Regions from separate parts of the Collinsella sp. AF28-5AC genome, predicted to be linked through region 2. Evidence: riboswitches for the same ligand, from Rfam matches in the RefSeq annotation. Region 2 holds a riboswitch; the other holds the start of a gene.

Region 1 (4,765 bases), on a different contig from region 2:
CCTGTGGGAGGTCGCCAACAAGGCCGACATCTACGAGGCCTATCGCGGCTACAAGGCCTTCCTCGAGCGCGCCTAATCCACCCCACCCATAACTTGCGGTGGAATACGGATTGATTTGGTCTTTCAATAGCCCAAACAGACCGTATTCCACCGCAATTTCTTTTTTGGCAGAGGAGAGTCCATGCTGCAGGTCATCATTTCGCCCGCCAAGCAGATGCGCGCGGCCCAAAATGCTTTTGAAGTCCTGGGCATTCCACCCTTTGTGCGCGAGACAGCTCGCCTCCACCGCGCACTGCTAGATATCGAGCGGAATGAAGGCAGCGGCGGCCTGCAGGCGCTGTGGAACGTGAGTGACAAACTGCTGGGACCTTGCCTCAACACCCTGCATGAGTTCGGGCCCATCCTGAAAAACGGCGATCTCGACAATCCCGCACTCGCCCGTCACTTCTCCCCTGCCATCATGTCCTATCACGGCATTCAGTACCAGAGCATGGCACCCGAGGTAATGGATGCCGAACAGCTCGCCTGGCTGCAAAGCCATCTGTGGATCCTCTCCGGCCTCTACGGGTGCGTTCGTCCCTTTCATGCCGTCGAACCGTATCGGCTGGAGATGGGCGCGAAGCTTGTCGTCGACGGTGCCCGAGACCTCTACGCATTTTGGAGCGATAAGCTCGCGCGGGCTATCGCCCCGGCAGGCTCAAACACCACGATCGTCAACCTCGCCAGCGTAGAGTATGCCAAAGCCGTTCTGCCCCACCTCGCGGGCGACGCCACGGCCGTCACATGCCTCTTTGGCGAGGGCATCCGCAACGGGAAGCCCATCCAACGGTCGACCGCCAGCAAAAAGGCGCGCGGCTCCATGGTGCGGTGGATGGCAGAAAACAAGCTCGAGGATGCAAGCGAACTTACCGCATTCAACATCGGCTATCGGCACATCCCCGAGCTTTCAGACAAAAACACCCTGGTTTTCATGAACGCGCAGGCACTATAGGCCCGCCGTTTCCAAACACCCCGTTACTCCGCCAAGCCATCGGCCTTTGCAATCTCGCTCGTCGAGCCATCTTGGTAGGTAATCTTAACGTGCTCTACGTCGGATACCGTAACGCCCGACGGAGGTTCCAGACGCCACTCCGTCAGCGCAATGTCCATGGTCGTGGGCACGTCCCCTTGATCTTTGAGCTTCACCGTCAGCGTTTTGAGCGTCGCATCAAACGTCACGCGTTCGATTTCTTCACCCGGAATAGACCCGCCGCTCAGCTGCAGCTGCACAAACTCGTCGCGCGGATACCAATAGTCGCCCGGTGCGGCAACCGTGTTGCCACCAGAAACTTTCATGGTCATAATCGGCAGGCCCTCGTCGGCTTCAAACCCCCAGGTGGCGCCGCCAGGACCGCCGAACGTCCAAATACAAAAGGCAATCACCAGCACGGCAAGCACCGCAAAACCAATCGCGACCAACCCATGGTGCGCACGGCTTTCCTCGGCCGATACACCCCATTGTGTCTCTCGATATAGATGCTTGTCTTCCATGTACGCCTCCCCACAGGCACGCTCGTTGGCCCAATCGTACCCATTCAGGCTATACTTGAGCCCATTACATAAACGGGGAGCTTGCAGGACAAGACGGCAGGCTGAGACTGGGCGCGCCCGCCCTGACCCGCAAACCTGATATGGGTAATGCCAACGAAGGGAGCCGTGCCAATGAGCGCACAGACCGAGCCCAAGCTCGTCACGCAAATCGACTTCGCCCGCGCCGGGCGGATCACACCGCAGATGAAGGAGGTCGCCGAGCGCGAGCATCGCGACCCCGAGTACATCCGCGAGCGCGTGGCCGACGGCCGCATCTCCATTCCCGCCAACATCGTGCACATCAAAAAGGGCATGCGCGCCTTTGGCGTCGGTGAGGGCCTGTCCACCAAGGTCAACGTGAACCTGGGCATCTCGGGCGACAAGGCCGATGCCGCCGAGGAATGGAAGAAGGTCAAGATCGCCGAGGACTTTGGCGCCGACGCCATCATGGACCTCTCCAACTCGGGCAAGACGCGCCAGTTCCGCCAGCAGCTCATCGACGAGACGCCGCTCATGGTAGGCACCGTCCCCATGTACGACGCCATCGGCTACATGGAAAAGCCGCTGGTCAAGCTCACCAAGGACGACCTGTTCGAAGTCGTGCGCGCGCATGCCGAGGACGGCGTGGACTTTATGACCATCCACTGCGGCATAAACAAGTCGGTCACCAAGACCTTTAAGGAGACCGGCCGCCTGATGAACATCGTGAGCCGTGGCGGCTCACTGCTGTTTGGCTGGATGGAGGTCACCGGTAACGAGAACCCATTCTATGAGTTCTACGACGAGTTGCTCGAGATTTGCCACGAGTACGACGTGACGATTTCGCTCGGCGACTCCTGCCGCCCGGGCTGCCTCTACGACTCCAACGACGCCACCGAGACCGCTGAGATGATCGAGCTGGGCAAGCTGTGCAAGCGCGCTTGGGCCGCCGGCGTCCAGGTCATGGTCGAGGGCCCGGGTCACATGGCGCTCGACGAGATCGCCGCCAACATGAAACTGCAGAAACGCCTGTGCCACAATGCTCCGTTCTATGTGCTCGGGCCGCTGGTGACCGATATCGGCGTGGGTTACGACCACATCACCGCTGCCATCGGCGGCGCCATCTCCGCCAGCTCCGGTGCCGACTTCCTGTGCTACGTGACACCGGCAGAGCACCTATGCCTGCCCAACGCCCAGGATGTGCTCGACGGCCTCATGGCCACCAAGATCGCCGCACACGCCGCCGACATCGCCAAAAAGGTGCCGCACGCCCGCGACATGGACGACAAGATGGGCCAGGCACGCCGCAAGCTTGACTGGGACGCCATGTGGGAGTGCGCGCTCGACCCGGTTACGGGCAAGAAGCGCTACGAGGAGTCCCCCGCCGCCACCGAGGGCACTTGCACCATGTGTGGCAAGATGTGCGCCGTCCGCACCATCAACAAGATCTTCGAGGGCACCACGATCGACCTCGGCATAGAGGACTAACCCTGTCGCCGCGGCCGCCTCTGGCGGCGAGCTGGTGCCTGTCAATTGTTGACGTGTGAACATTTGCTTGCATTTGCGTAAAGATTGCATCGCCCGCCCGGGTTCGACATAGAGTCGGCCCGGGCATCTTTATAATGCTGGCTTAAAGACCCATTTGATTCCGACCGAACAAGGGAGCGAACATGGATCGTAGTAAGGTACCTGCCGTCCTGTCCATCGCGGGATCCGATTCCAGCGGCGGCGCCGGCATTCAGGCCGACATCAAGACCATCACGGCGCACCGCCTGTATGCCGAGACGGCCATCACCGCCATCACAGCGCAAAACACGCTGGGCGTCACCGCCGTACAGGATATCTCGCCAGATATCGTAGCCGCGCAAATTGACGCCGTTTTTGACGATATCCGCCCGAGCGCCGTCAAGATCGGCATGGTTTCTTCTGTCGAGATTATCGAAGTCATCGCCGACCGCTTGAGCGCCTGGAACGCAACGAACGTGGTCGTCGACCCCGTCATGGTCGCCACCTCGGGCGCGCGGCTGATTGCCGAAGATGCCGCCGAGGCGCTCACCCGCCGCCTGTTCCCGCTGGCGACGGTTATCACGCCCAATATTCCCGAGGCCATGGCCCTGCTCGACTACGAGGTCGACTCCGAGCGCACGCAGCAAAATGCTGCCATGCTCCTCACCCGCCGCTTTGGTTGCGCATCCCTCGTTAAGGGTGGGCATCTTGTCAACGAGGCCAACGATGTACTGGCCGAACCCGCGCCGCTCGATGACGAGGGCAACCATCTGGGAGATCCACTCACCACGTGGTTCCGCCACAAGCGTATCGATACCAATAACACACACGGCACCGGCTGCACGCTCTCGTCCGCCATTGCCTGCGCGCTGGCCCAGGGTATGGATCTTGCCGATGCCGTCAACGCTGGCAAGGCCTACCTGACAGGCGCTCTGGCCGCCGGCCTGAACATGGGCAAAGGCTCCGGCCCCGTCAACCACATGTGGCAGTATTAAGATTCGCAGTCCAAAACCACCGCAAAGGGGACAGGCACCCTTGCGGTGGTTCCCACAAACATCTCGATCTGTAACAGTTAAAGTCCATTTTTCGGCCCACCCGTTACAAATCGAGACATCCAAATTCCACTGAGAAGATAATCTCGATGTGTAACAGTAACTCGGCAAAATCGACCCTAGATGTTACAGATCGAGACAAACGACCGATATCGACCTAAATAATCTTAATCTGTAACATCTAGCCCGTTTTTGGCCTTACAACTGTTACAGATCAAAGCAAACCAACGAAACAAGCCGTCGCAAGGAGAACTATTGTGGTGGTTTGGGGCCGTGCTACTCACCGAGCATCTCTTGGAGCTTGGCCGCCACGGCGTGACCCAGGCTCTCATGGCTTTCGGGCATCATATGCAGATAGTCGATATCGCCCGGCTCGGCAAACTCCGCTGCATTCAAAAAGTCGCAGCCAAACTGCTCGGCTACGTGCGCGTAGTATTCAGCAAAATGCTCCGAGGCCTCGACGGAACGCTCGTCAAAATCGGTCATATATACATCGGCGATCTGCGGCTTGATCTTGATAGGAGCCATCAGCAGAATGCGCGGACAAGGCGCAGCGTCGGTCCACGGAAACGCGCGGACGGCGCGAATCAGCGCCATGGCGCCACGGGCGATATCGGCAGCCGTCACGTTAAAGACCGTCTTGCAGTCGTTGGTGCCCA
Region 2 (4,765 bases):
AGTGCTTGAGATTGTCGATATCGATGAACGCCATGGTAACGGGGGCGTCCTGCTCCCAGAGCTCCTCGAGGGAACGGGCAAAGCCGCCACGGTTGCCAAGCCCGGTAAGCTGGTCGGTAAAGGCAGTCCTGATCAGATCCTCCTGCCGTTCGAGAAGGTCGCGGACGGTCTTTTCGAGCGTTTCGGTGTAATTGCTGACAGTTTCCATGTTCTAAGCGACTTTCTGAGGTCGGGGCGGATTGCGTCGGGCGAGCTCGTTGTGTACACGCGTCGTTGCTCAGCGCTTTGCATGTATCCAGGCCCCCGCCTTGCCGCGTTGTTGAGTTAATTTGTCGGCTAATGTTCGCTGTTGATAACAGCTGAGTAGTGTAAACAATAGTGCACAATTATATATGGGTGCACATGCTGTGGGCGGCTATTATTCGACAAGCGGTAGCGCGACGATGCGATGTTCGATAAAAATGCGACTGGGACGATATATGTTGACGGGTATACTTGTCCCGTTTTAAAACGCAGGAACGGAGATGGTCGCATGGCACAGTCAAATATGACGCGCACGGTGGGGCTGGCGCTCGAGGGAGGCGGCTACCGCGGTATGTATACGGCGGGCGTGCTCGACGTTTGGATGGAGCACGGTTTGACCTGCGACCATATGGTGGGCGTCTCGGCGGGCGCGGCGTTTGGCTACAACTTTAAATCGCGCCAGATCGGCCGCGCCATTCGCTATAACAAGGCCTATTGCGCCGACAAGCGCTATGCGAGCGTGACCAGCTGGCTGCGAACCGGCGATATGTACAATGCCGACTTTGCTTATCACGAGGTGCCTATCGAGCGCGATCCTATCGACTTAGAGGCGTATCGCACCTGTCCCATGCGATTTACGTGCGTGTGTACCGATATCGAGACGGGCAAGGCCGTCTATCACGATCTGCCGTATGGCGACGAGCGCGATATCGAGTGGATTCGGGCGTCGTCGGCAATTCCCGTGGCGACGCGTCCCGTTGCTATTGACGGGCATAAGTATCTGGATGGTGGCGTGGCTGATTCTATTCCCAGCGCGTGGCTGTTTGCGCAGGGGTATGACCGCAATATCGTGGTACTCACGCAGCCGGCGGGCTTTGTGAAGCAGCCCAACAGCGTGATGCCCATGCTGCGGCGCGTGTTCCGTCACTATCCGGAGTTTGTCGCAGCGCTTGAGCATCGGCATGAGGTCTACAATGCCACGCTCGATGACCTGGCACGTCGCGAGGCTGCCGGCGAGATCTTTGTGGTGCGTCCGAGCGAATCGGTGAAGGTGCCGTCGCTGTGTCGCGAGCCCGATGAACTTGAGCGCATCTACCAGATTGGTCGCCGCGATGCGGAGGCGACCTTGCCGGCACTGGAGGCATATCTGGCAGGGTAGAGGCTGCTGCCGCCATCTCGGCGGAAAGCACATCCCGGAATGGAGGCTCAAACTGGGATGCGCTTTCCATTGCTGAAGATATGAGGCTGCGAATCAGCTGCTCGGCCTAGACTTACGCCTGCTGCCAGGTGTCGACGAGCTCCTTGGCCGCGGCGTAGGGGTCATCGGCGCTGCAGACGGCGCTCACCACGAAAAAGCCGTCGACGCCGGTGGCCTTGAGCTGTGGCAGGTCGGCCGTCTTGACGCCGCCGCCCACCACGATGGGCACGGGGCTTGCCGCGTGGAGGGCGGCCAGGTCCTCAAAGCTCTTGGTGATGATAGAGCCGTCGGCCGCGCGTCCGCAGTCGCGCTTGGTCTCGGTCTCGTGGAGTGGGCCGATGCCCAGGTAGTCGACTAGGCTCATGTCGGCGGTCTTGACGTACTCGAGCATCTCCTCGCAACGGGCGGAAAGGCCCACGATGGCGTTGGGCCCCAGCAGCTTGCGACAGACCTCGACGGGAATGTCGCTCTGACCCACGTGCACGCCGTCGACAGCAATGCCCTGCTCGCGCGCGGCGAGTACGCAGTCCAGGCGGTCGTCAATCAGCAAAGCGACCTGACCGGTCTTGCCGGCCTGTGCGATTGCCTGCGCGGCGTCGCCGGTCAGCGCAATGATCTCGCGGGCGCTTGCCACCTTGGAGCGCACCTGGATGCAGGTAAAGCCGGCGTCGAGTGCCTGGGCCACCACATCGCCCACGGGGCGCCCGAGCGTGTTTTCGGGGCCGAGCACCAGATAGGCCGAGATATCAAGGTTGTCGCGGATACTCATCGTGTTTCCTCCTGCTTTTTGATCTGAGCTTCCATGCGCTCGAGCTTGCCGGTCATGGTGTCGGTAAATCCGGGTCGAATATCGGCTTTGAGCACGACTTCGGTGCGGATGCCCTTGCTCGCCAACACAAAGGTTGCGTCGCGCACGACCTGCATGACCTCGTCCCAGTCGCCCTCGATCTCGGTGAACATCGAGGTGGTGCGGTTGGGAAGGCCGCTCTCGCGAATGACGCGCACGACCTCGGCGACCTCGGCGGACAGCTCATCGCCGGTGCCGCACGGGGCGATGGCCACGGCGACGAGCGTATTCATGCCGGCATCGGTTGCGGGCTCGGACATGGCCTATGCCTCCTCGAGGTCGAGCTGGTTGTTGGCGATGTCCTGGGCGGTTGCGCGGTAGAGCTCGTCGATAAAGGCGACCTTAAAGCTTGCCGGGGCGTCGGCGACAGCGGCGGCACGCGAGCCGGCAACGTTGTAGACGGCGGTGCCGCAGACGGCGGCCGTAAACGGGTCGGCAGCGCAGGCGTACACAGCCAGCACGCCGCCTTGCGAGCAGCCGCAACCGGTGATCTTGGACATGAGCGGGCTGCCGCCGTGGGACTTGGCCACGGTCATGCCGTCGGTGATCAGGTCGACTTCGCCCGAGACCACAACGGCGCCGCCGGTGTAGCGGGCGAGCGCCACGGCGGCATCGCGGGCGGCGTCGACCGTGTCGGTGGTATCGACACCGCGCACGCGGCTCAGATCGGCCGCCTCGCCCTCAAGACCCCACAGGCCGGCGAGCGCGATGATCTCGGAGGCGTTGCCGCGCACGATGGCGGGCTTGTACTGCTTAAGCTCGTTTACCAACTGGGTGCGCAGACTGCCGATGCCCAGACCCACCGGATCGAGCACCCAGGGCTTGCCGGCGTCGTGTGCCGCCTTGGCCGCGCGGGGAATCGTCTGCTCGTAGATGGGGAAGAGCGTGCCCATATTGAGATAGATGGCGCCGCCGCCGGCAACGAGCGCCTCGCCCTCGTCGGGAAGATAGACCATGGCGGCCGATCCACCCACAGCGAGCTGCGCGTTGGCGACAAAGTCGATCGTCACCGTGTTGGTGATGGAGCCGGCCATCGGATTGGTGGTGCGAATCTCCTCCACGGCCTTGACCATATGTTGCTTAAGCTGTTCCGAATCAATCACTGCACATGCCTCCTTGGCATAGAAAAGGGGCGCTGTGCATAGACAGCGCCCCTGTAAAGGCGGCATGCTCCCTACGCCAGCATTAACTGACAGGTTCAAAGGATTGGGCCCCATGCCCTCTCAGCCTTGTGGTTTGCACCGCCGGCACTCCCGCATCGAATCTGTTGTTCCCTATACTAGCGCACCTGCCAAAAAGGGACAGGTTTATTTTGGCAGGTAACAACTGGGACTTTGCGTTTTCCCAGATGAAACCTGCCGAAATAAACCTGTCCCTTTTTGGCAGGTCGGTACAATAGATGGGATTAAGAATGACCGAGGGGACTCTATGATCAAACTTGTGCTGACCGATATGGACGATACACTGATTCCAGCCGGGCATGACGGCGCCAGCGACTACGCCATTGAGGGTATTCATGCCATGCAGGCGGCGGGTTTGCACTTTGGGCCGGTTTCGGGTCGTCAGCCGTCCGCGATGGGCTGGATGTTCAAAAACCGTTCCGGGTGTTATTCGACCGGTGCGTTCTGTAACGGCCAGGTGATGTTTGTTGACGGCGAAGTAGTCGCCTCGCGCGCAATCGACAACGATGCTCTGATGCGTTTGGCCGACTATCTGGAGCAAGAGACCGACGATACATTTCTAAAAGTCTACAGCCTGGGCGATGACTTTTGGGGCAACGATGCCCATTGTGTGACGAGTGACCCCGAGCGCGTTCGTCGCGCCATGGAGTCGGGCGGCAACGCGTGGCTCAAAGGCGAAGAGGCCCCATGTCGTCCCGTCGTCGATGACGCGTCGGTGTTTAAGGCGAATATCTGGAGTGCCCGTTCGCGTGAGGAGCTCGCGGAGCTACGTGAGCGCGTTGCCGCTGAGGTGCCGGAACTCTCGCTTGTGTTTCCCAACAACCGAGTGCGCCTGTTCGACATCCTTCCGGCTGGTTGGGACAAGGGCTGCGCTGCGCTGGAGCTGGCGCGCGCTTTGGGCCTGACGCCCGACGAGGTGGCCGTATTCGGCGATTCTGATAACGATTTGCCCATGATCGATGCCGTTCCTAACTCCGTTGCAGTCGCCAATGCCAACGAGGCCGTCACGGCTGCCGCACGCTGGCATATTGGCGCTGCGGCAGATGATGCGGTTGCCGGGGCTCTGCATCAGATTGCCGCCTGCGCCGCGACGGGGGAGATGCCGTCGTTTATGCGTCAAATGGACGCGGCAGGTTTTGGCGTCACGAACGTCTAGGGAGAAGGCTATGAAGCTCCAGCAGCTCAGATATGTTGTTAAGGTTGCCGAATGCGGTAGCATCACCGAGGCCTCGCGCCGGCTCTTTGTGTCGCAGCCCTCGATTACCGCGTCGATTCGCGATCTCGAAAACGAGATGG

The links. A riboswitch is a leader RNA that binds a small molecule or an ion and turns the genes downstream of it on or off. The one in region 2 is predicted to bind thiamine pyrophosphate.
Region 1: it holds a riboswitch for thiamine pyrophosphate, as region 2 does, so the genes downstream of both, thiC (phosphomethylpyrimidine synthase ThiC) here and thiM (hydroxyethylthiazole kinase) in region 2, are expected to answer to the same signal.

Annotation. Positions count from the first base shown of each region.
Region 1 covers NZ_QRTA01000001.1:38,003-42,767, reverse strand. The annotation lists gene DWZ01_RS00205 (aminopeptidase) at 1-76, shown strand, start outside; gene DWZ01_RS00200 (YaaA family protein) at 182-991, shown strand; gene DWZ01_RS00195 (hypothetical protein) at 1,015-1,530, opposite strand; TPP riboswitch at 1,594-1,709, shown strand; gene thiC (phosphomethylpyrimidine synthase ThiC) at 1,702-3,036, shown strand; gene thiD (bifunctional hydroxymethylpyrimidine kinase/phosphomethylpyrimidine kinase) at 3,219-4,049, shown strand; gene DWZ01_RS00180 (SGNH/GDSL hydrolase family protein) at 4,383-4,765, opposite strand, start outside.
Region 2 covers NZ_QRTA01000004.1:80,546-85,310, forward strand. The annotation lists gene DWZ01_RS04470 (EAL domain-containing protein) at 1-208, opposite strand, end outside; gene DWZ01_RS04475 (patatin family protein) at 533-1,402, shown strand; gene DWZ01_RS04480 (thiamine phosphate synthase) at 1,515-2,210, opposite strand; gene DWZ01_RS04485 (thiamine-binding protein) at 2,207-2,548, opposite strand; gene thiM (hydroxyethylthiazole kinase) at 2,552-3,391, opposite strand; TPP riboswitch at 3,443-3,553, opposite strand; gene DWZ01_RS04495 (HAD-IIB family hydrolase) at 3,717-4,625, shown strand; gene DWZ01_RS04500 (LysR family transcriptional regulator) at 4,636-4,765, shown strand, end outside.